DNA from 4 places in the Streptomyces sp. NPDC056486 genome. Region 3 is predicted to be linked to each of the others. Evidence: riboswitches for the same ligand, from Rfam matches in the RefSeq annotation. Region 3 holds a riboswitch; each other region holds the start of a gene.
What was found. A riboswitch is a leader RNA that binds a small molecule or an ion and turns the genes downstream of it on or off. The one in region 3 is predicted to bind cobalamin.
Positions count from the first base shown of each region.

Region 1: linked by a shared signal. The riboswitch ahead of ACFQ7F_RS36315 (aldehyde dehydrogenase family protein) and the one ahead of ACFQ7F_RS32015 (ABC transporter substrate-binding protein) in region 3 are both predicted to bind cobalamin.
Region 2: linked by a shared signal. The riboswitch ahead of metE (5-methyltetrahydropteroyltriglutamate--homocysteine S-methyltransferase) and the one ahead of ACFQ7F_RS32015 (ABC transporter substrate-binding protein) in region 3 are both predicted to bind cobalamin.
Region 4: linked by a shared signal. The riboswitch ahead of ACFQ7F_RS23380 (cobalamin biosynthesis protein) and the one ahead of ACFQ7F_RS32015 (ABC transporter substrate-binding protein) in region 3 are both predicted to bind cobalamin.

Region 1 covers NZ_JBHTSF010000142.1:16,642-21,934, reverse strand. Annotated here, with positions in the region: gene ACFQ7F_RS36325 (energy-coupling factor ABC transporter permease) at 1-450, opposite strand, end outside; cobalamin riboswitch at 480-678, opposite strand; partial or broken gene ACFQ7F_RS36320 (enoyl-CoA hydratase-related protein) at 779-1,369, opposite strand; partial or broken gene ACFQ7F_RS36315 (aldehyde dehydrogenase family protein) at 1,401-1,754, opposite strand; cobalamin riboswitch at 1,997-2,182, opposite strand; gene ACFQ7F_RS36310 (short-chain fatty acyl-CoA regulator family protein) at 2,203-3,621, opposite strand; gene aceA (isocitrate lyase) at 3,989-5,293, shown strand.
Region 2 covers NZ_JBHTSF010000142.1:10,205-15,497, reverse strand. Annotated here, with positions in the region: gene aceB (malate synthase A) at 1-575, shown strand, start outside; gene ACFQ7F_RS36295 (3-hydroxybutyryl-CoA dehydrogenase) at 572-1,441, shown strand; cobalamin riboswitch at 1,612-1,830, shown strand; gene metE (5-methyltetrahydropteroyltriglutamate--homocysteine S-methyltransferase) at 2,000-4,321, shown strand; gene ACFQ7F_RS36285 (MarR family winged helix-turn-helix transcriptional regulator) at 4,376-4,870, opposite strand; gene ACFQ7F_RS36280 (SDR family NAD(P)-dependent oxidoreductase) at 5,082-5,293, shown strand, end outside.
Region 3 covers NZ_JBHTSF010000107.1:17,290-22,582, reverse strand. Annotated here, with positions in the region: gene ACFQ7F_RS32030 (haloacid dehalogenase-like hydrolase) at 1-348, opposite strand, end outside; gene ACFQ7F_RS32025 (helix-turn-helix domain-containing protein) at 543-1,415, shown strand; gene ACFQ7F_RS32020 (VOC family protein) at 1,421-1,873, shown strand; cobalamin riboswitch at 1,932-2,118, shown strand; gene ACFQ7F_RS32015 (ABC transporter substrate-binding protein) at 2,211-3,281, shown strand; gene ACFQ7F_RS32010 (FecCD family ABC transporter permease) at 3,350-4,387, shown strand; gene ACFQ7F_RS32005 (ABC transporter ATP-binding protein) at 4,396-5,202, shown strand; gene ACFQ7F_RS32000 (MBL fold metallo-hydrolase) at 5,223-5,293, opposite strand, start outside.
Region 4 covers NZ_JBHTSF010000059.1:47,085-52,377, reverse strand. Annotated here, with positions in the region: gene ACFQ7F_RS23400 (helix-turn-helix domain-containing protein) at 43-897, shown strand; gene ACFQ7F_RS23395 (hypothetical protein) at 942-1,493, shown strand; gene ACFQ7F_RS23390 (hypothetical protein) at 1,426-1,734, opposite strand; gene ACFQ7F_RS23385 (DUF397 domain-containing protein) at 1,753-1,947, opposite strand; cobalamin riboswitch at 2,219-2,362, shown strand; gene ACFQ7F_RS23380 (cobalamin biosynthesis protein) at 2,484-3,422, shown strand; partial or broken gene ACFQ7F_RS23375 (cobyric acid synthase) at 3,422-5,022, shown strand; gene ACFQ7F_RS23370 (putative cobaltochelatase) at 5,019-5,293, shown strand, end outside.

The sequences.
Region 1 (5,293 bases), on a different contig from region 3:
CAGGTCGGCGACGAACGCGCCGAAGAACACGGCGACCATGAGCGGCACGTCGAACCGCTTCAGGAGCCGGTAGACGGCGTATCCCGCCCAGGGCCCGACGATCGCCATGGAGAACACATTGGCGCCGAGCGTGGTGAGCCCGCCATGGGCGAGCAGCAGGGCCTGGAACAGCAGCGTGATGGTGCCGAGCACCGTCATGATCGGCGGCCGGAACAGGATCGCGCCGAGCCCGGTGCCCGTCGGGTGCGAACAACTGCCCGTCACGGAAGGGATTTTCAGGGCGGAAAGGACAAAAGTGAAGGCTCCGGAGGCGCCCAGGAGCAGTGTGCTCTCCGGGTGCTCCTTGACCTCACGGGTCAGGGAGCGGACTCCGTGGACGACGAACGGCGCGGACGCTACGCCCCAGGCGATCGCGTGCGCCGGTGGGAGGAAACCCTCGGCTATGTGCATGGCTAAGCAGACCCTCTCCAGCACCTCGTGGATGGACAACGCGCCTTGGCCGGTCTCCTGGCTTACGGGTCATACCGACCGGACTCCGCCTTCCCGGATGCGTGTGCACCCAGTGGCTGCCGCGAGGGCTGGAGCCGGACTTCCCGATCACAGTGGCGAGGGCCGCACCGGCATCACACCGGATTTCCCGTTCACCAAGGCGTGGTGACCATAGTGCGCAACCGAGTTTCCTGACAACTTGTGGGACGGCTGCACCTGTGGCACGCGAGCGCACCCGACCAGGGGCGTACGCCCCTGGTCAGCCCCTGTGCACCGCGGCCGGGGCGCCTCAGGAGTGCGTGAAGCCGGGCGGTCGCTTGTCGACGAAGGCGGCCATGCCCTCCTTCTGGTCCGCGGTCGCGAACACGGCGTGGAAAAGGCGGCGTTCGAAGCGGACGCCCTCCGCCAGAGTCGTCTCGAAGGCCCGGGACACCGCTTCCTTCGCCATCATCGCGACGGGCAGGGACATGCCCGCGACGGTCTCGGCGACGGCGAGGGCCTCGCCGACGAGTTCAGCGGCGGGCACCACGCGGGAGACGAGCCCGGCCCGCTCCGCTCCCTCGGCGTCCATGGTGCGGCCGGTCAGGCACATCTCCATGGCCTTGGCCTTGCCGACCGCGCGGGTCAGCCGCTGCGAGCCGCCGATGCCGGGGATGACACCCAGTTTGATCTCGGGCTGACCGAACACGGCGGTGTCGGCGCCGTAGCAGTCGTCGATCCAGGTCCGGTGACCGGCAAGGTCGCCGGGCGGTGGCTGGCGCACGTACATCTCCAGGGCGTCCCAGACCGGCTGCGTGGCGAGGTCGTCAAGGAACCCGGGCAGGTTGCCGGAGGGCACGAAGTGATCGGCGAGCCCGCACAGCAGGGCATCGCCGGCGCCGATCCGCGCGCCGGTGAGCGCCAGGTGGGTGGTGCGGGATACCGGCCGCGAACTCCACCACCTCCAGGCCGCGTTGAAGGTCGCCGTGCGCGTCGGCCACGGTCTTGCCGTGCTCGGCCGAAAGCATCCGCGCCAGGGAGTCTCGCTCCGCCTCGACGAGTTGGAGGAAGCGCAGCAGGACACGGGCGCGCCGCTGCGGGTTCCAACGGCCCCACTCCTGCTGCGCGTTGACCGCGTCGGCGATCGCCGTCTCGGTGTCGGCCCGGTCGGCGAGCGGTACGCGGGCCTGGACGGTGCCGGTGTTGGGGTCGTACACGTCGCCGAAGAGGCCGGAGGCGCCGACGGTGTGCTTACCGCCGACGAAATGGGTGAGTTCACGGACCATGGGTGCCTGCTCTCGTCAGGTGCGATCCGGGGAGGGCACGGCGAGCCGCCGGCGGGGCGCACGGGTGTGTGCGCTGCCGGTGCGAGCCGCGGGACAGCGGACGTCGGGACCGTCAGGCGTGGAGGAAGACCACCGGAGGTCGCGAAGTCCTATGAGCGCGTGGCGAGTTGACCGCGCTCCGCCGGATCACCAGGGTCGTGGGTACGGACCGGTGCCATGCGTGTCTGCTCCATCCTCGTGGACAACACGGAACATTCCGCGGCCGGTATCCTGACTCCCGGATCTACGCGCGGCGCCCGCCTTCCCGGCAGACCTCGCCAGTGGCGTGTGGATGGCAGCACACTCCCCGGTCACAGTGGCGGGACCGTGCCGGTTTCACACCGGCTTCCCTGCACCGCGGACCTTGTGCCACGAAGATATAGTTGGACGTCCTAGTAAGTCCACCCCCTCATTCGCCGCCCGCCCGCTTCCCGGCCACGGGGTAGGGCACGAAGGTGCTGCTGTTCTCGTCGATCGCCAGGCTGCGGTCCAGTGGTGGCACCGCCCGCTGGGGGCAGTCCGTGCGTTCGCAGAGGCGGCAGCCCATGCCGATGGGCACGGCGGATGACGCGCTGTCGAGGTCGAGGCCGTCGGAGTAGACGAGCCGTGAGGCGTGGCGGATCTCGCAGCCGAGGCCGATGGCGAAGGTCTTGCCGGGCTCGCCCCAGCCGCCGCGGTGCCGGGTGACCGCTCGGGCGGTCCACAGGAATCGCTGTCCGTCCGGCATGGAGGCCACCTGGACGTGGATGCGCCCTGGCGCGGCGAACGCCTCGTACACGTTCCACAGCGGGCAGGTGCCGCCCGCGCGGGAGAAGTGGAAGGCGGTGGCGGACTGCCGCTTCGACATGTTGCCCGCCCGGTCGACCCGCACGAAGGAGAAGGGCACACCGCGCAGCCGGGGCCGCTGCAGGGTGCTGAGGCGGTGGCAGATCGTCTCGTAGCCGAGTCCGAAGTGGTCGGTGAGACGCTCGATGTCGTAGCGGAACTCCTCCGCGGCCGCGTGGAAACGGCGGTAGGGCAGGATCAGCGCGGCAGCGAAGTGGTTGGCGATCCCGATGCGGGCCAGCGGCCAGGCCGCGGCCTCTCGGTCGAAGTCCTCCGACGCGAGGGCGGACACCTCGTCGGCGTACTCGAGGAGCACGAGCTGAGTGGCCATCCGGAACGCCTGCTGGCCGGGGCGAAGACGGTTGGAGAGGTGCAGGACCCGGGCCGTCGGGTCGTAGTGGTGCAGGAGCTCGTGGGCGTCCGCGGCCAGGCGCACCCCGTGGCGCTCGGCGAGGCGTGCGGACAGGGCGCGCACGACCTCGCCGGGGCGTATGCCGATCTCGGCGGCGAACTGTTCGGCGGCGAGATCGATGTCGTGCAGGTAATTCTGGCGCCGGTAGAAGAACTCACGGATCTCCTCGTGCGCGGAGCGGGGCTGCGCCGCCGTTCCCGGCCCCCGCCCCTCCGCGGCTTCGGAGAGCTGTTCGGTGAGGTGCTGGTTCCTTCGGCCCAGGTCCACCAGGACCGTTGCCACGGCGGGCATGCGCGATGCCAGGTCCGAGAGGTCGGACGCGGACACCCGGCCGGCCAGGACCTCGCCGGTGAGGGCGTCCCGCAGGTCCGCCACCAAGCGGCTGGTGTCGCGCTCGGAGAAGAAGCCCGGGTCGACTCCGAACGCCTCAGTGAGCCGCAGCAGCACGGGCACGGTCAGCGGTCGGGAGTCGTGCTCCATCTGGTTCAGATAGCTCGGCGAGATGGCCAGGGTCCGGGCCAGATCGGCCTGGCTCATGCGGCGCTCCTCCCGCAGCCTCCGCAGCCGTGCTCCCGCGTACGTCTTGCTCACCCATGGCTCCTGTCCGGTCACGGTCACCCTCGTCGGCACTGCCCGTGATGGTAGCCACGCGAAAGGGACTGCAGGCATTAACAGAGTTGGCAATACGGCGCCGGAAGATGCGCAGAAGTTGGCAGCTTTCCCTGCTTGATGGCACTGAGTGCCGATGCCAGAGTCGTACTGCGGCCCGCCGGACTCCGTCGGGCGGATCGGAAACGGGGTACGGCTCAATGCCCTGACGTCGGCGATCCCGACCCTTCCACCCGGCTCGGCAGCATTGCTCGGATGGCTCACCCCGGAATCGGCGGGCCGCACCCTCAACTCGTCCGGCACCCAGTGTCAGACATTCGCATAGTTCACGAGTCTTCAGGAGACGGTCATGGCACAGGCAGGGACGACGACAACGGGGACGACGACCGCAACGGCCCAGGAGCTGGCTCAGCGGTGGGCGACCGACTCCCGCTGGAAGGGCATCGAGCGCACCTACACCGCCGAGGACGTGGTCAGGCTCTCCGGCAGCGTCCGTGAGGAGAGCACCCTCGCCCGGCGCGGGGCCGAGCGGCTGTGGCGGCAGCTGCACGAGCAGGACTACATCCACGCGCTCGGCGCCCTGACCGGCGGTCAGGCCGTCCAGCAGGTCAAGGCCGGTCTCCAGGCGATCTATCTGTCCGGCTGGCAGGTGGCCGCCGATGCCAACCAGGCCGGGCACACCTACCCCGACCAGTCGCTCTACCCCGCCAACTCGGTTCCCCAGGTGGTCCGCCGGATCAACAACGCCCTGCTGCGCGCCGACCAGATCGCCACCGCCGAGGGCGGTGAGGACGTCACCGACTGGCTCGCGCCGATCGTCGCCGACGCCGAGGCGGGCTTCGGCGGTCCGCTCAACGCCTTCGAACTGACCAAGGCGATGATCGCCGCGGGTGCGGCGGGCATCCACTACGAGGACCAGCTTGCCTCCGAGAAGAAGTGCGGCCACCTGGGCGGAAAGGTCCTCGTGCCCACCGGCCAGCACATCCGCACCCTCAACGCGGCCCGCCTTGCCGCCGACATCGCCGATGTGCCGACGCTGATCGTGGCACGTACGGACGCGCTCGCCGCGAACCTGCTGACCAGCGATGTCGACGAGCGTGACGCCCGGTTCGTCACGGGCGAGCGCACCGCTGAAGGCTTCTACCGGGTGCGGAACGGCATGGAGCCCGTCATCGCCCGCGGCCTCGCCTACGCCCCGTACGCGGACCTCATCTGGGTCGAGACCGGCACCCCTGACCTCGCCCAGGCCCGCGAGTTCGCCGAGGCGATCCACGCCGAGCACCCCGACCAGATGCTCGCCTACAACTGCTCGCCGTCGTTCAACTGGCGTGCCTCCCTGGACGACGACCAGATCGCCAAGTTCCAGCGCGAGCTCGGCGCGATGGGCTACCGCTTCCAGTTCATCACCCTGGCCGGGTTCCACTCCCTCAACCACGGCATGTTCGACCTGGCCCGCGGCTACGCCGAGCACGGCATGACCGCCTATGTGGACCTCCAGGAGCGCGAGTTCGCCGCGCAAGCGCAGGGCTTCACCGCCGTGAAGCATCAGCGGGAGGTCGGCACCGGGTACTTCGACCTGGTGTCCACCGCCGTCAATCCGGCCTCTTCCACGACTGCGCTGTCCGGTTCCACCGAGGAGGAGCAGTTCCACTAG
Region 2 (5,293 bases), on a different contig from region 3:
ACGCCCACCAAGCCGCGCTCGCCACGGTGCGGCGCGACAAGGAACGCGAGGCCGAGGACGGCTTCGACGGCTCCTGGGTGGCCCATCCCGCCCTTGTCCCCGTCTGCCGAGAGGTGTTCGACGGGGTGCTCGACACCCGCCCGCATCAGATCGACCGCGCCCGCAACGACGTCGAGGTGACGGCAGCACAGCTCCTTTCCGTGCGCCGCGTCAGCGCGCCGCCCACGTCGGAGGGTGTACGCACCAACATCGCCGTCGCCCTGCGCTACTTCGCCGCCTGGCTGCATGGGCAGGGAGCCGTCGCCCTGTACGGCCTGATGGAGGACGCGGCCACCGCGGAGATCGCCCGGGTGCAGATCTGGCAGTGGCTGCGGCACCGGGCCGTCGACCGCGAGACGGTTCTTGAGCTGATGGAGGACGAGCTCGCCGCCCTGGGTGCGGAGTATCCGTGGGCGCCGGTCGACGAAGTCCGTGGACTGTTCCACCGGACCGCCTTGTCGCGGGAGTTGCCCGCGTTCTTCACCACGGATGCCTACAGCCGCCACCTCGTGCACCGCCCGGAGGGACAGTCATGACCGCAGCCATCCGCCGGGTCGGCGTGGTGGGCGGGGGCCAGATGGGCGCCGGAATCGCCGAGGTGTGCGCCCGCGCCGGTCTGGACACCGTGGTGTGCGAGGCCGACGGGCCGACCGCACGCGCCGCCCGCGAACGCGTGGCCGTATCGCTCGAACGTGCCGTACAGCGCGGAAAGTTGGACCGCATCGGTGCCGAAGACGCACTGGCCCGCATGGTCTTCACCGGCAGCCTCGACGACCTGGCCGATCGCCAGCTCGTCGTCGAAGCCGTCGTGGAGGACGCCGCGGCGAAGACCGAGGTCTTCGCCGCCCTGGACAAGGTCGTCGAGGACCCCGGCGCGATCCTGGCCACCAACACCTCCTCCATCCCGGTCATGCGTCTGGGCATGGCGACCCGGCGTGCCGATCGCGTCCTCGGCCTTCACTTCTTCAACCCCGCCCCCGTACTCCCCCTGGTCGAGGTCGTCTCCTCGCTGCACACGGCCGCCGAGGCGGTCGCCGCCGTCCAGGACTTCGCCACGGACACCCTGGGCAAGACGGTCGTCCGGTCCCAGGACAGGGCGGGCTTCGTCGTCAACGCGCTGCTCGTCCCCTACCTCCTCTCGGCCATCCGGATGACGGAGTCCGGCTTCGCCACTGCGGCCGACGTGGACGCGGGCATGGAGCTGGGCTGCGCGCACCCGATGGGGCCGCTGAAGCTGGCTGACCTGATCGGCCTCGACACGGTCGCCTCCATCGCGGCGTCTCTCTACGAAGAGTTCAAGGAGCCCCTGTACGCCCCGCCGCCGCTGCTCCAGCGCATGGTGGAAGCAGGGCTGCTCGGCCGTAAGAGCGGCCGCGGGTTCCACATCTACGACCGGGGCTGAGGGGCCCGGGTCCGCCGCCGGCCGAGGGGCCTGCGGCTGCTGTGAGCGGGGCGCGGAACAGAGTGGTGATCTGTTCCGCGCCCCCGCACGCGCTGACTCGGGCCGGGGTCCGTGTCTCACCTCACGGTCCGGAATGTGATCAGTACTGCCCAAGAGGGCGACCACCCCTTAGCCTGACCAGTGCAGCTGGTTCGCCCTGCCCGCCAGGCAGACGCGTCGTAAGAGGGAACCCGGTGAGAATCCGGGACTGCCCCGCAGCGGTGAGTGGGAACGACCGCCGTCATACGCACTGGATCCGAGCGCGGATCCGGGAAGCGACGGCCAGTAGGAACCTGCCTCGGCAGGTGTGCCCGCGAGTCCGAAGACCTGCCCGTTGCCCGTACGTGACCCCTCACGTGCGGTATCCCGGTGACCTCGTGGGCGGGTCGGCGTACAGATCAGGTGGAGTACCGCAGCACCGCGCCGATGGCGCGCGTTCGGTCCGCCGGGTTCGTCACCCCTTCGCGTCCGCGTCCCGTCTCCGGGATCTCAAGGAGTCATCTCGCGAAGGAGATTTCCATGACACCGAAGTCCGCAGCCGCGGCAGCACGGTCCACCGTGTACGGCTACCCCCGCCAGGGCCCCAACCGGGAACTGAAGAAGACCGTCGAGGGCTACTGGAAGGGCCGTGTCAGCGCCGACGCCCTCCGGGACACCGCGGCGCAGCTGCGCCGGTCCACCTGGCAGCACCTGGCCGACGCCGGCATCCACGAAGTGCCGACCGGTGACTTCTCGTACTACGACCACGTCCTGGACACCAGCGTCATGGTCGGCGCCGTCCCTCAGCGCCACCGCGAGGCCGTCGACACCGACGGGCTCGACGGCTACTTCGCGATGGCCCGCGGCACCCAGGACGTGGCGCCGCTCGAGATGACCAAGTGGTTCGACACCAACTACCACTACCTCGTGCCGGAACTCGGCCCCGACACCGTCTTCGCCGCCGACTCCGCCAAGCAGGTCAACGAGCTGAAGGAAGCCATCGCGCTCGGCCTCGCGGCCCGTCCGGTCCTTGTCGGCCCGGTCACCTATCTGCTGCTCGCCAAGCCCGCGCCCGGCGTGGCGGCCGACTTCGAGCCGCTCACGCTCCTCGACCGCCTGCTGCCCGTGTACGCCGAGGTCATCGCCGACCTGCGCGCGGCGGGCGCGGAGTGGGTGCAGCTCGACGAGCCCGCCCTGGTCCAGGACCGCACCCCGGCCGAACTCAACGCCGCCGCCCGCGCCTACCGCGATCTGGGCGCCCTCACCGACCGCCCGAAGCTCCTGGTCGGCTCCTACTTCGGCCGGCTCGGCGAGGCACTTCCGGTGCTTGCCAAGGCGCCGGTCGAGGGCCTCGCCCTGGACTTCACCGAGGCCGCCGCGAGCCAGCTCCAGGACCTCGCCGCCGTCGGCGGTCTTCCCGGCAAGCGTCTGGTCGCGGGCGTCGTGAACGGCCGCAACATCTGGATCAACGACCTGGAGAAGTCCCTGTCCACGCTGGGCACGCTCCTGGGTCTCGCCGACCGGGTCGACGTCTCCGCGTCCTGCTCCCTCCTCCATGTCCCGCTGGACGCCACCGCCGAGCGGGACATCGACCCGCAGATCGCCCGCTGGCTGGCCTTCGCCCACCAGAAGACCGCCGAGATCGCCACGCTGGCCCGCGGCCTGGCCCAGGGCACTGGCGCGATCGCAGCCGAACTGTCCGCCAACCGCGCAGACTTGGCGTCCCGCTCGGGCTCGGCCCTCACCCACGATCCGGCCGTACGTTCCCGCGTCGCCGCCGTCACCGGCGCCGATGCCCGCCGCGCGCACGCCTACCCGGAGCGTGCGGCGGCCCAGCAGGCTCGCCTCGGCCTGCCGCAACTGCCCACGACCACCATCGGCTCCTTCCCCCAGACCACCGAACTGCGCACCGCACGGGCCGACTTGCGCGCGGGCCGTATCGACACGGCCGGCTACGAAGAGCGCATCAAGAACGAGATCCGCGAGGTCCTCGCCTTCCAGGAGAAGGCGGGTATCGACGTCCTGGTGCACGGCGAGCCCGAACGCAACGACATGGTGCAGTACTTCGCCGAGCAGCTCACCGGCTACCTCGCCACGCAGCACGGCTGGGTCCAGTCGTACGGCACCCGCTATGTGCGCCCGCCGGTCCTGGCCGGCGACATCTCGCGGCCCGAACCGATGACGGTGCGCTGGACCTCGTACGCCAACTCCCTCACCGACCGGCCCGTCAAGGGCATGCTCACCGGCCCGGTCACCATGCTCGCCTGGTCCTTCGTCCGCGACGACCAGCCGCTCGGCGACACGGCGCGCCAGGTCGCCCTCGCCCTGCGCGACGAGGTCAACGACCTCGAAACGGACGGCACTTCGGTCATCCAGGTCGATGAGCCCGCGCTGCGCGAAACGCTGCCGCTGCGCGCCGCCGACCGTCCCTCCTACCTGGACTGGGCCACCGAGTCGTTCCGCCTCACCACCAGCGGCGTACGTCCGGACACCCAGATCCACACGCACATGTGCTACGCCGAGTTCGGTGACATCGTCCAGGCCATCGACGATCTCGACGCCGACGTCATCAGCCTGGAAGCCGCCCGCTCACACATGCAGGTGGCCCGCGAACTGGCCGAGCACGGCTACCCGCGCGAGGCGGGTCCCGGCGTCTACGACATCCACTCCCCGCGCGTACCCAGCACCGAGGAGGCAGCAGCCCTGCTGCGCAAGGGACTTGAGGCCATCCCCGCCGAGCGCCTGTGGGTGAACCCCGACTGCGGCCTCAAGACCCGCGGCTGGCCGGAGACCAAGGCCTCCCTGGAGAACCTGGTCGCGGCGGCGCGCGAGGTGAGGGCGGAGCTGCCCACGAACTCCTGACCCGAGCGCGCGAACCGGGGCGGCCATTTGAGGGGGAATGGCCGCCCCGTTCCGTCATGACGCATCATCCGTATGCGCCACCCGGGACAACAGCGCGTGCAACATCTCCCGCTCGTCCGGGCCGAGCGGGGCGAGGAGTTCGTCGCGGACGCCGCGGGCCATCGTGTCGGAGTCGCGCAGGAAGTCGTGGCCCGCCGGGGCGAGGGCGACGATGCGGCGGCGGCGGTCGTCGGGAGCGGGACGGCGTTCGACGAAGCCGAGGCGCTCCAGGTCGTCCACAAGGCCGACGATCGCGCTGGGGTCATAGCCCAGCTCCTGGCTCAGTTCGCGCTGCGCCGCGCCCGCCACCGTGGCCAGATAGCGCAGCAGCGCGTAGTGGCGCAGACGCAGGCCGGATCTCTGGAGCCCCGCGTTGAAGAGCTGCCCCGAGCGCAGCCCGAGACGGTACAGCAGGTAGCCCGTGTCGGCGTGGAGGCCGCGCATCCAGGGTGCGCCCTCGTCGACGGATCCTTCCTCCACGGGCTCGGCGGTGGTCTTCCGGCTGGTCATGAGGAGGCTCTCCCTGATCGGTGCTTCGCGGGCATACGGCGGTCGTCGATGCCAGTGTCCAGCATGCCGCATTATCGATGTTGGAAACAATCATTGACGCCAACAATGGTTTGTCTTAGCTTCCTTTCTGCGGGCCGATGCCGACCGGAATCGCGTTCCCCCCGTCCGTCAATCCATTTGTTGTCGCTGCCTCTTGAAGGGGTTTCCAGTGCTGGACTCATACGCCGTGGATCTGAGCGGCAAGGTCGCCGTCGTCACGGGATCGGGGCGCGGTCTCGGCCTCGCCTACGCAACCGCCCTCGCTCGAGCCGGGGCCGCCGTGGTCGTCAACGACGTCGACGAGGCGGCAGCCGCGCAGGCCGTCAAGACCATCACGGAGGCAGGCGGGCGCGCCGTCGCGGAGGTGGCCGCCGTCGGCACCGG
Region 3 (5,293 bases):
CTTCAGCGACGGGTCCATCGACTTGCGGGTGAGGACCCCCTTCATCTCCAGGAAGGGCAGGAGGGACTCCTCCAGGTCGTTGCGGTACGTCGTGTTGTCCGCGTCGAAGACGGCGTACGCGCCCTTGTGCTCGTTCTTCGCGATGACCTTGCCCAGCTTCTTCGCGACCGGCTTGGGCCAGTGCTTCAGCTCGGCCGTGGCCTTGGAGCTCTTCGCGGCGGTTCTCGCCGAGGCGTCGGCGGCCGTCGCGTCCGTGCTCGGCCAGAGAGCCGTCCCCGCGAGAACGGCCGCGGTGAGCGCGCCCGCCGTGCCGAGTACGGCCAGCTTGCCCTTTGCCTTTACTGCCATGGTTCTGTGCCCCCTGAGAGCGGTCTGCGCCCCGTCCGGAGCGGCGGGTCATCGTATGGGGTGGGGCAGCGGATTCCCATGATCGACATCACCGGACGGAACGGGCATGAGAGGGCCGTGGGCGGGTAGTGGCATCGGACGCCCAAAGGCGTTCGGGGCTGCTCCGGAGCGGCGCTCATCGCATACTGGTGAGCATGGAGACCGTCTCCCGTGAGTTCGTACGGGCCGCTCCGCGGCTCGACGACATGGTGGTGTCCGCCGTCGGCTACCGCACGGCGGGGGAGCGGCCCGGCCTGCACCGCGGCCTGCCGTCCCCATATCTGACGCTGATCTTCTCGCTGGACGGCCCCGTCGCCACCGGCCTCAGTCCCGAGCAGGCGGTCGGCCCCGACGCCATCCGCACGGACATCGTCCTGGGCGGCCTGCACCAGTCCCCGGCATACATCGCCAGGCCCGAGCACGAGGCGGGCATCCAGCTCGCCGTGCATCCGCTCGCCGCCCGCGCCCTGTTCGGCGTACCGGCCTCGGCGCTGACCGGCGAGCTGGTGACGTCCGGCGCGGAGGTGATGGGGCGCCGCGCCGTCGACGTACGGGAGCTGCTGTGCGAGCAGGGCAACTGGGAGGAGCGATTCGCCTCCCTGTCCGGCTACCTGCGGCAGCGCGTGGCCGACGCAGACGCCGACGTGGACGGAGTCGTACGGCCCGAGGTCGCCGAAGCCTGGGCCTGGCTTGCCCGGCACCGGGGCGTCGGCACCCTGCGCGGCCTCTCCCGGCACGTGGCGCTCAGCGAACGCCGCCTGACCACGCTCTTTCGCGCGGAGACGGGCCTGAGCCCCAAGCAGGCGGGCCGCCTGATGCGCTTCCAGCGCGCCCGCAACGCCGTCGTACGCCCTGTCGCGTCGGGCGGCGCCCCCGACCTGGCCCGCGTCGCCGCCGACTGCGGCTACTACGACCACTCCCACCTGGTGCGGGACTTCCGGCAGTACACCGGGGTGAGTCCCAGCGGCTGGCTGGCCGAAGAGTGCCGGAATATCCAAGCCGGGAGCCATGGCGGGGGCGAAGAGTAGGACGCATGGACACCAACGAGAAGCAGCAGCCTGAGCCTCAGTCCGCCTCCGCCGGGCGCGCCCCCGATGTCTGGCCGTCGCTCCAGGCGAACGACGCCCCCGCCCTGATCGACTTCCTGGTCGGCACGGTCGGCTTCCTGCGTACCGCCGTCTACAAGGACGGCGACCGCGTGGCCCACGCCGAGCTCGACTGGCCCGAGGGCGGCGCCGTCATGCTGGGCTCGTACGACGAGAAGTCCCAGGACTGGTGCCTGAAGCCGGGCACCTTCGGCGCGTACGTCGTCACCGACCACGTCGACGACCTCTACGAGCGGCTCAGCGCCGCCGGAGTCAAGATCATCCGTGAGATCGAGGACCAGCCGTACGGCAGCCGGGAGTTCGCGATCGCCGACCCCGAGGGCAACAAGTGGTCCTTCGGCACCTACCGCGGCGCACCGAGGCCCGACGGGGCGTCCTGACCAGAGGTTCTGGCCAGGCGTCCTGACCAGGCGTTCTGAGGGGCGTCCTGACCTCGCGTGATAGCTTGCGGACGCCAGTCGACCCACACCAGGGCCAGGGAATCCGGTGCGAATCCGGAACTGACGCGCAGCGGTGAGGGGGAACGGGCGGGGCCACGGCCACTGGGCGTCCACGGACGCCTGGGAAGGCGCCCCGGCCGGCCGATCCCCGAGTCCGAAGACCTGCTGGCGCCTTCGCCCGCGCACCGAGCGGCGGAGGTGACGAAGCAGGCCAGGCTCCGCGTATGAGCCGTGAGACTCAAGGGATCGTGTGTCCTCCACAGCCCGTCGCGTACGTATACCCGTTCTTCTACCCGTCCTTCGCAGCACAGCCCGTCGCGTACGTACGCCCGTCCTCCTCAGCGCGGCCCTGGTCGTCACCCTGACCTCCTGCGGCGGCTCGCCGGACCCCTCCGCCACGTCCACCGCGGGCAAGAAGGCCGACGGCTATCCACTGACCCTGACCTCCTGCGGCAAGAAGGCGGAGATCAAGGCGCCGCCGCAGCGGGCGGTCTCCCTCGACCAGGGCTCCACCGAGATCCTGCTCTCCCTCGGTCTCGCGGACCGCATGGTCGGCACCGGGACCTGGACGGACCCGGTGCTCAAGGGCCTGGCGAAGGACAACGCCAAGGTGCCCCGGATCGCCGACAGCTACCCCTCCTTCGAGAAGGTCCTCGCCAAGGAGCCGGACTTCGTCACCGCGTCCTTCCTCGCGACGGTCAGCAAGGGCGGCGTCGCCGACCGCGCCAAGTTCGCGGAACTCGGCGTACCCGCCTATGTCTCGCCGTCCGACTGCGCGGGCAAGGACAACAGCGGCGACGGTGACGGCAAGCGGGTCAAGACGCTGACCATGGACACGGTGTACGGCGAGGTGCGGGACCTGGCCAGGGCCTTCGGGGTCCAGAAGCGCGGCGAGCGCCTGGTCGCGGAGCTCAAGGGCCGGGTGGCGAAGGCCACGAAGAAGATCGACGCGTCCGATACTTCGCTCCTCTACTGGTTCGCCAACTCCGACGCCCCCTACATCGCGGGTTGCTGCGGAGCGCCGGGCATCATCACCCGCGAGCTCGGCGTGAAGAACGTCTTCGACGACACCCGCGAGGAGTGGCCCCAGATCAACTGGGAGACGGTGGCGGACCGCGACCCGGACGCCCTGGTCATCGGCGACCTCACCCGCAAGTCGCAGACGGCCGAGAGCGCGAAGAAGAAGATCGAGTTCCTGGAGTCCAATCCGGTCACCAAGAACCTGACCGCCGTGAAGAAGAAGCGGTACGTGCTGCTGAGCGGCCAGGCCATGAACCCGACGATCCGCACGGTGGACGGTGTGGAACAAGTCGCCGACGCGTTGCGCGAGTTCGGGCTCGACAAGTGAGGGGAGGCGCCGGTGCTGGTGCTGGTGCTGGTGCTGGTGCCGGTGTCGGCGCCCGTGCCCGTGCCCGTATCGGTTCCGGTGTCGGCGTCGCGGGCGGCCTGCGCCAGATCCTGCTCTGGACGACGGGGCTCGCCGCCCTCGCACTCTCCGTGGCGGTGGCCGTCACGATCGGCCCCGCCGACATCTCCGTACCGGACGTGTGGTCGGCGGTGGCGGCCCACCTCGGCTGGGGCGAGGCGAAGCTGACGCCCATCCGGGACGGCATCGTCTGGAACCTGCGCATGCCGCGCACGCTCCTCGCGGCGGTCTGCGGCGCGGGCCTCGCGGTGTGCGGAACGGTCCTCCAGTCCCTCCTGCGCAACCCGCTCGCCGACCCCTTCGTGCTCGGCGTCTCCTCGGGCGCTTCCACGGGGGCGGTCGCGATCGTCGTACTCGGAGTCGGCGGGGGAGTGGTGTCGATCTCGGCGGGTGCCTTCGTGGGGGCCCTCTGCTCGTTCGCCCTCGTGCTGCTGCTCAGCCACACCCTGGGCGGGAGCGCCGACAGGGTGGTGCTTTCCGGCGTTGCGGCGATGCAACTCTTCTCCGCGCTCACCTCGTTCGTGATCCTGACTGCGGGCGATGCGGAGACGACACGGGGTGTCCTGTTCTGGCTGCTCGGTTCGTTGAGCGGCGTCGGCTGGACGGACGTCTGGCTGTGCGGGGCGATCCTTCTCGTCGCGCTCGTCATCTGCCTGGCGCATGCCCGCACCCTGGACGCGTTCGTGTTCGGCCAGGACGCGGCGGCGACGCTGGGAGTCCACGTGGCCCGCACCCGCCTCCTGCTGCTCTCCGTCACGGCCCTCCTCACGGCGGCGCTGGTCAGCAGCGCGGGCGCCATCGGCTTCGTGGGCCTGGTCCTGCCGCACGCGGCCCGCGCCCTGGTCGGCTCGGGGCACGCGCGCCTGCTCCCGGTCACGGCGCTCGCGGGCGCGGTGTTCCTGGTGTGGGTGGACACGCTGGCCCGTACGGTCCTGGACCCGCAGGAGGTCCCGGTGGGCGTGGTGACGTCCCTGATCGGCGTCCCGGCATTCGTCCTGGTCCTCTACCGCACGCGAAAGACGACGTGACCGACGACATGACCGACGGTGTGATCCCGCACGCTGCTGCCCCCGGCCTGCGGGCCGACCGGGTGACCAGAACGGCGGGCGGCCACCTCATCATCGACGGAGTGACCCTGGCGCCGCCCCCCGGAGCCACGGTCGGCCTGCTCGGCCCCAACGGCTCGGGCAAGTCCACCCTCCTGCGCATCCTGGCGGGCGTCCTGGCCCCGGCATCGGGAGCGGTCACGCTGGACGGCCGTCCGCTGCGGGACGTGGGCCGCCGCACGGTGGCACGCAGGGTGGCGGTGGTGGACCAGGACGCCACCACGCAGGTCGAGTTGTCGGTCGAGGACGTCGTACGCCTGGGCCGCATCCCGCACCGCAGGCCGTGGTCCCCCTCGACTCCCCAGGACGACGAGGCGGTTCGCGAGGCCCTGACCCGCACAGGCCTTTCCGACCGGGCAGGCCAGTCCTGGCACACCCTCTCCGGCGGCGAACGCCAACGGGTCCAGATAGCCAGGGCATTGGCCCAGGCCCCCCAGGAACTCCTCCTGGACGAACCGACCAACCACCTGGACATCCAACATCAGCTGGACATCCTGTCCCTGGTGGCCGACCTCCCCCTGACCAGCGTGATCGCCCTGCACGACCTGAACCTGGCCGCCATGTTCTGCGACCACGTGCTGGTCCTGCGCGAAGGCGTGGCCCACGCGTCGGGCACACCGTCCGAGGTGATCACGGAGGAGCTGATCGCGAAGGTGTACGGGGTACGGGCGGTGGTGACGAGGGTGGACGACGGCGGCCCGGACAGCCGCCCGTCGATCCGCTTCCTGAGGAGCTGAGCTCCTCCCTGCGAGGGCCGTCAGTCGAGCTGCAGACGTTCGGCGAGACCCGCGGCGGTGAAGGCGACGACCAACTCGGTGCGGCCCTCGG
Region 4 (5,293 bases), on a different contig from region 3:
ATGTCAAACAACCAACAGCCACGACGACAGCGAGGAGCCACCATGCCGAGGGATGTCGACCCGAGCCTCAATCGCCGCAGGCTTCGCATTGCACTCCGCAAGGCCCGCGAGGCCGCGAAGCAGTCACAGGGCCAAGCCGCCCAGGCCCTCGACTGGTCACTGTCCAAGATCATGAGGATCGAGCAGGGAACGGTCAGCCTCTCCGTCACCGATCTGCGCGCTCTCCTCCAGCAGTACGGAGTGACGGATCCGGATCTCGGCGCGGAACTCGAAGAGGCCGCTCGCGGCTCCAAGGGCGCGAGCTGGTGGGCCCAGTACCACGACATCATCGGACCGCAGTTCAGTCAGTACGTGGGGTACGAGAGTGCCGCCGCGTCCATTCGCACGTACAACCCGATCATCGTGCCCGGCTTCCTGCAGACGGACGAGTACGCGATGGCGCTCCTCGCCCCGCGCGTGGCGACGGAGCGGGCGCGGCGGATCGTGGAACTGCGGACAGCGCGCCAAGAGCGCGCTCTGGAGGGCGAGGACCCGCCGTGGACGTTCTTCGTCATCGATGAGGCCGCGCTGCACCGGCAGATCGGCGGTCCGCGCGTGCTGCGCGCCCAGCTGCAGCGCCTCATTGACATGTCGGCACGCCCGAAGGTGTCCCTCCAGGTTCTGCCGTTCACAGCGGGCGCCCACTACTCCACCTTGAGCAGCTTCATCCTGCTCGGCTTCCTCGACGACGAGGACCTGCTTTACCTGGAGGCTCAGGGGAACCAGTCGATCCGTGACGATCACGAGCTGATCGTGCGTCACCAGGAGTGCTTCGAATCCCTGCGCGAGACCGCGTACAGCGGAGATAAAGCCATCGACCTGATCAACCGGGTCAGGGACGGCATTGACAGCAGCTGACCTTCCGGGCCCGAGGAGTCCGGCAGGAGCGAGGAGGCCTCAACATGCCAGCCGCGTTGCGAGAGTGGTGGCGGGGGATTCTCGCGGCCATCAGGCAGGCGCCGTGGCGGGGCGGTGGTACGGGTGGTGCGCAAGGTGCCGATGGGGCCTCCGTCGGCAGCAACGCCGGCGGGGCCGCCCATGTCACCGCCGACGCCGGCGCCGAGCAGCCGACATCCGTCGGCCCCTCCTACAACCAGCTCGTCCGCGAAGCGATGACCGACCAGGGCCGTACGAATCGGATGGACACGCTGGACCGCCATCGCACGGACGACAACGTGCGGATGTTCACGACCAGGATCGTCTACTGCACCGGCTGCATACTCGTTCTGGTGCTGACGCTCACCGGAGTGCTCGTCGTCCTGGCCGCCATCGGCATGACGGGGTTCCGGACGGTCGGCCCGGTGATCGCTGTCTTCTCGGCCCCCGTGATCGCGCTCAGCCGCCAGCTCGCCAGGCTGATCTCGCAGGCGGGGGCAACGCCCACGCTCAGCGACGACCGCCGTGCTGTGGTTCCCGCTCAGCGGCCCGAGCCCAAGGCTGACGATTCTGCCTGAACTCGGCGAAGCCCCACCACAGACCCACGGCCACCGCGGCCACCACGGCCGTGAGGACCCAGACAGCCAGCCGCGCCGCCGTCCCCTCGACCAACAGCGAGGCCGCCGCTCCGACCAGGGTGACGGCCGCACCGAGCAGCACACACCCCGCCACGGCCGCGACGACCCCCGATGCCTTCCGCTTCCCCCCGTGCACGCCGTTCACCAGCCGCCGCACATCGGCAAGATGATGCTCAGTCATCCCGTTCCCCCCTCCCTCTCACCCAGCTCCGACGAGAGCGTTCAGGAACGCTTGCCAGCGCTCGACGGAGAAGACGACGCCGGGTTCCGACGGGTTCTGCGAATCACGGACAATCACCGCTTTCCGCACGAAGGCAATTTCAACACACTCTCCGTCGGCCCCGCTGTAGCTGCTCCTGCGCCAGAACAATCCGGACGAGCTCTCATTGGACACGCCGACCTCCCCCTGCCCGAGAGCCGGCGTCCCTCGACGCGTGTCCGTCGCTCTTCGCCCACGCCGATGCACGATAGCGCCGTGATCTTGGAGGGCCGCCAGGTCCGCCGAGAACCGTCACACCACGTCACGACCGGACCCAATCACTCCTGGACCGCTCTCCGGTTGTCGTGTTCCAGTCTAGGAAAGTTACATTTCCAGGCCTAGGGAGAAACCGGCCCTATGTGGGCCTCGGCACACTCTCCCGCCCCAGGTCAACGGCAAGTTGACGGGCGTTCGTGGGCGTGGTGGACTGCCGGAGCCATTACGGCGGCAGAAGAGGAAGCCGGTGCGAATCCGGCGCGGTCCCGCCACTGTCATCGAGGAGACGACTCCTCGGAAGCCAGGAACTCTCGCCGCCGATCTCGTCGAATCAGGGCGCGGACACCCTGAGTGAGGACATATCGCCATGCGCGGCCGCTCGTTGCCGGTCTCTGTGCCCCTGCCTGTCCAGGCCGGGCCCCTCGCTCTCCTCCGCGTAACGGCCGGCTGAAGCCATGTGTGCCGATCGCGACTTCGCGTACGGCGCCGCCGTCGGCCTCCTCGGTGATCTGTTCCTCGGCGATCCTCGCCGCGGGCATCCGGTCGCCGCGTTCGGTCGGGCCGCGGGAGCCGTCGAGCGTGTGCTGTGGCGTGACCACCGCGGGTGGGGCGCCCTGCATGCCGTGGTGTGCGCCGGGGGTGCGGCAGGTGCCGCTGCCCTGGCCTCTTCCCTTGTACGTGAATCACGCGCCGCATCCGTCGCGCTGACCGCCGCCACCACCTGGGCCGTGGTCGGCGGGACCTCGCTGGGCCGCGAGGCGCGGGCCGTCGGCGGGGCGCTCGCCGCCGGGGACATCGAGGTGGCAAGGGAGCGGCTTCCGCATCTGTGCGGCCGTGATCCGCAGGCCCTCGACGCCGACGGCATCGCGCGGGCCGTGGTCGAGTCCGTCGCCGAGAACACGTCCGACGCGGTCGTCGGCGCCTTGGTGTGGGGGGCGCTCGGCGGGGTTCCCGGGCTCGTCGCCTTCCGGGCCGTGAACACGCTCGACGCCATGGTCGGGCACAAGTCCGTGAAGTACCGGCGGTACGGGTGGGCCTCCGCGCGGCTCGACGATGTTCTGGGGTGGCCCGGGGCCCGGCTCACCGCGGTGCTCGCCGCTGCCGCCGGGGATGCGCCACGAGGGGCCCTGCGGGCCTGGCGTACCGACGCCGCCAAGCATCCGAGCCCCAACGCGGGGCCGGTCGAGACCTCCTTCGCCGGGGCGTTGGGGGTAAGGCTCGGGGGGACCCTCTCGTACGGAGGCCGGGTCGAGCACCGGCCTGTCCTGAACGGGGACGGGCGGGACGTCGAAGTCGCCGACATCGAGCGGGCCGTGAAGCTTTCGCGACGGGTCGGGCTGCTTGCCCTGGGGGTCGCCGCAGTGGTGAGCACTATGCGGAAAGGCAGGGCCTGATGAGTGGTGGGCTGCTCGTGGCCGGGACCACGTCCGACGCGGGGAAGAGCGTGATCACTGCCGGGATCTGCCGGTGGCTGGCCCGCAAGGGGGTCTCCGTCGCGCCCTTCAAGGCGCAGAACATGTCCCTCAACTCCTTCGTCACGCGCGAGGGCGCCGAGATCGGGCGGGCCCAGGCCATGCAGGCGCAGGCCGCCCGGGTCGAGCCGAGCGCGCTGATGAACCCCGTGCTGCTCAAGCCGGGCAGTGACCGCAGCAGCCAGGTCGTCCTCATGGGAAAGCCCGTGGGCGAGATGAGTGCGCGCGGCTATCACGGTGGGCGCCAGGAACAGCTGCTCTCCACCGTCGTGGGATGTCTCGAAGAACTTCGGGGCAGCTATGACGCCGTGATCTGCGAAGGCGCGGGCAGTCCCGCCGAGATCAATCTGCGGCGTACGGACATCGTGAACATGGGGATCGCGCGGGCCGCCCGCTTCCCGGTCATCGTGGTCGGCGACATCGACCGCGGCGGCGTCTTCGCCTCCTTCTTCGGGACGACGGCGCTGCTCAGCGCCGAGGACCAGGAACTGGTCGCCGGGTATCTCGTCAACAAGTTCCGTGGCGACGTCTCGCTGCTCGAACCGGGGCTCGACATGCTTCATGAGCTCACCGGGCGGCGTACGTTCGGCGTGCTTCCCTTCCAGCACGGTCTCGGTATCGACGAGGAGGACGGGCTCCGGGTGTCCCTGCGGGGCGCCGTACGGGAGTCCGTCGTCGCTCCCCCGGTCGGTGAGGACGTGCTGCGGGTCGCCGTCTGTGCCGTGCCGCTGATGTCGAACTTCACGGACGTGGACGCCCTGGCCGCCGAACCCGGCGTCGTGGTGCGGTTCGTTGACCGCGCCGATGAACTCGTCGACGCCGATCTCGTGGTCGTACCGGGGACGCGCGGCACGGTCCGCGCCCTGCAGTGGCTGCGCGAGCGCGGTCTCGCGGACGCCATCGCGCGCCGCGCTGCCGAGGGGCGGCCCGTGCTCGGTATCTGCGGCGGCTTCCAGGTCCTCGGCGAGCACATCGAGGACGACGTCGAGTCACGGGCAGGAGCCGTGGACGGGCTCGGCCTGCTGCCCGTGCGCGTGCGGTTCGCACGCGAGAAGACCCTCGCACGGCCGGTCGGCGAGGCGCTCGGCGAACCCGTCGAGGGGTACGAGATCCATCACGGCGTCGCCGAAGTCCTCGGCGGAGAGCCCTTCCTGGACGGCTGCCGCGTGGGTGAAGTGTGGGGCACGCACTGGCACGGGTCGCTGGAGAGCGACGCGTTCCGGCGCCGCTTCCTGACCGAGGTCGCCCGCGCCGCCGGGCGCCGTTTCGTGCCGGCGCCCGACACCAGCTTCGGTGTTCTGCGCGAGGAGCAGCTCGACCTGCTCGGCGACCTGATCGAGCAGCATGCGGACACGGACGCGCTGCTCCGCCTGATCGAGACCGGCGCCCCGTCCGGCCTCCCCTTCATCGCACCCGGGGCGCCCCCACGACCGGCGGAGGGGGACGGGTGAGAGCCGCTGCTCCCTGGGCGAGAGCCGCCGCCCCCTGCCCCGCCCTGAACCACGTAATGGAGGCCTTGTGAGTACCCCCTATCCGTTCACCGCTCTCGTCGGACAGGACGACCTGCGGCTCGCCCTGCTGCTCAACGCCGTCTCGCCCGCCGTCGGCGGTGTGCTCGTGCGCGGAGAGAAGGGCACCGCCAAGTCCACCGCCGTGCGGGCCCTTTCGGCCTTGCTGCCGCAGGTGCCCGTCGTCGCCGGATGCCGCTTCTCCTGCGACCCGGCCGCCCCGGACCCCGCCTGCCCCGACGGTCCGCACGACGTCGGCGGGGCATCGGTGCGGGACGCGCGGAT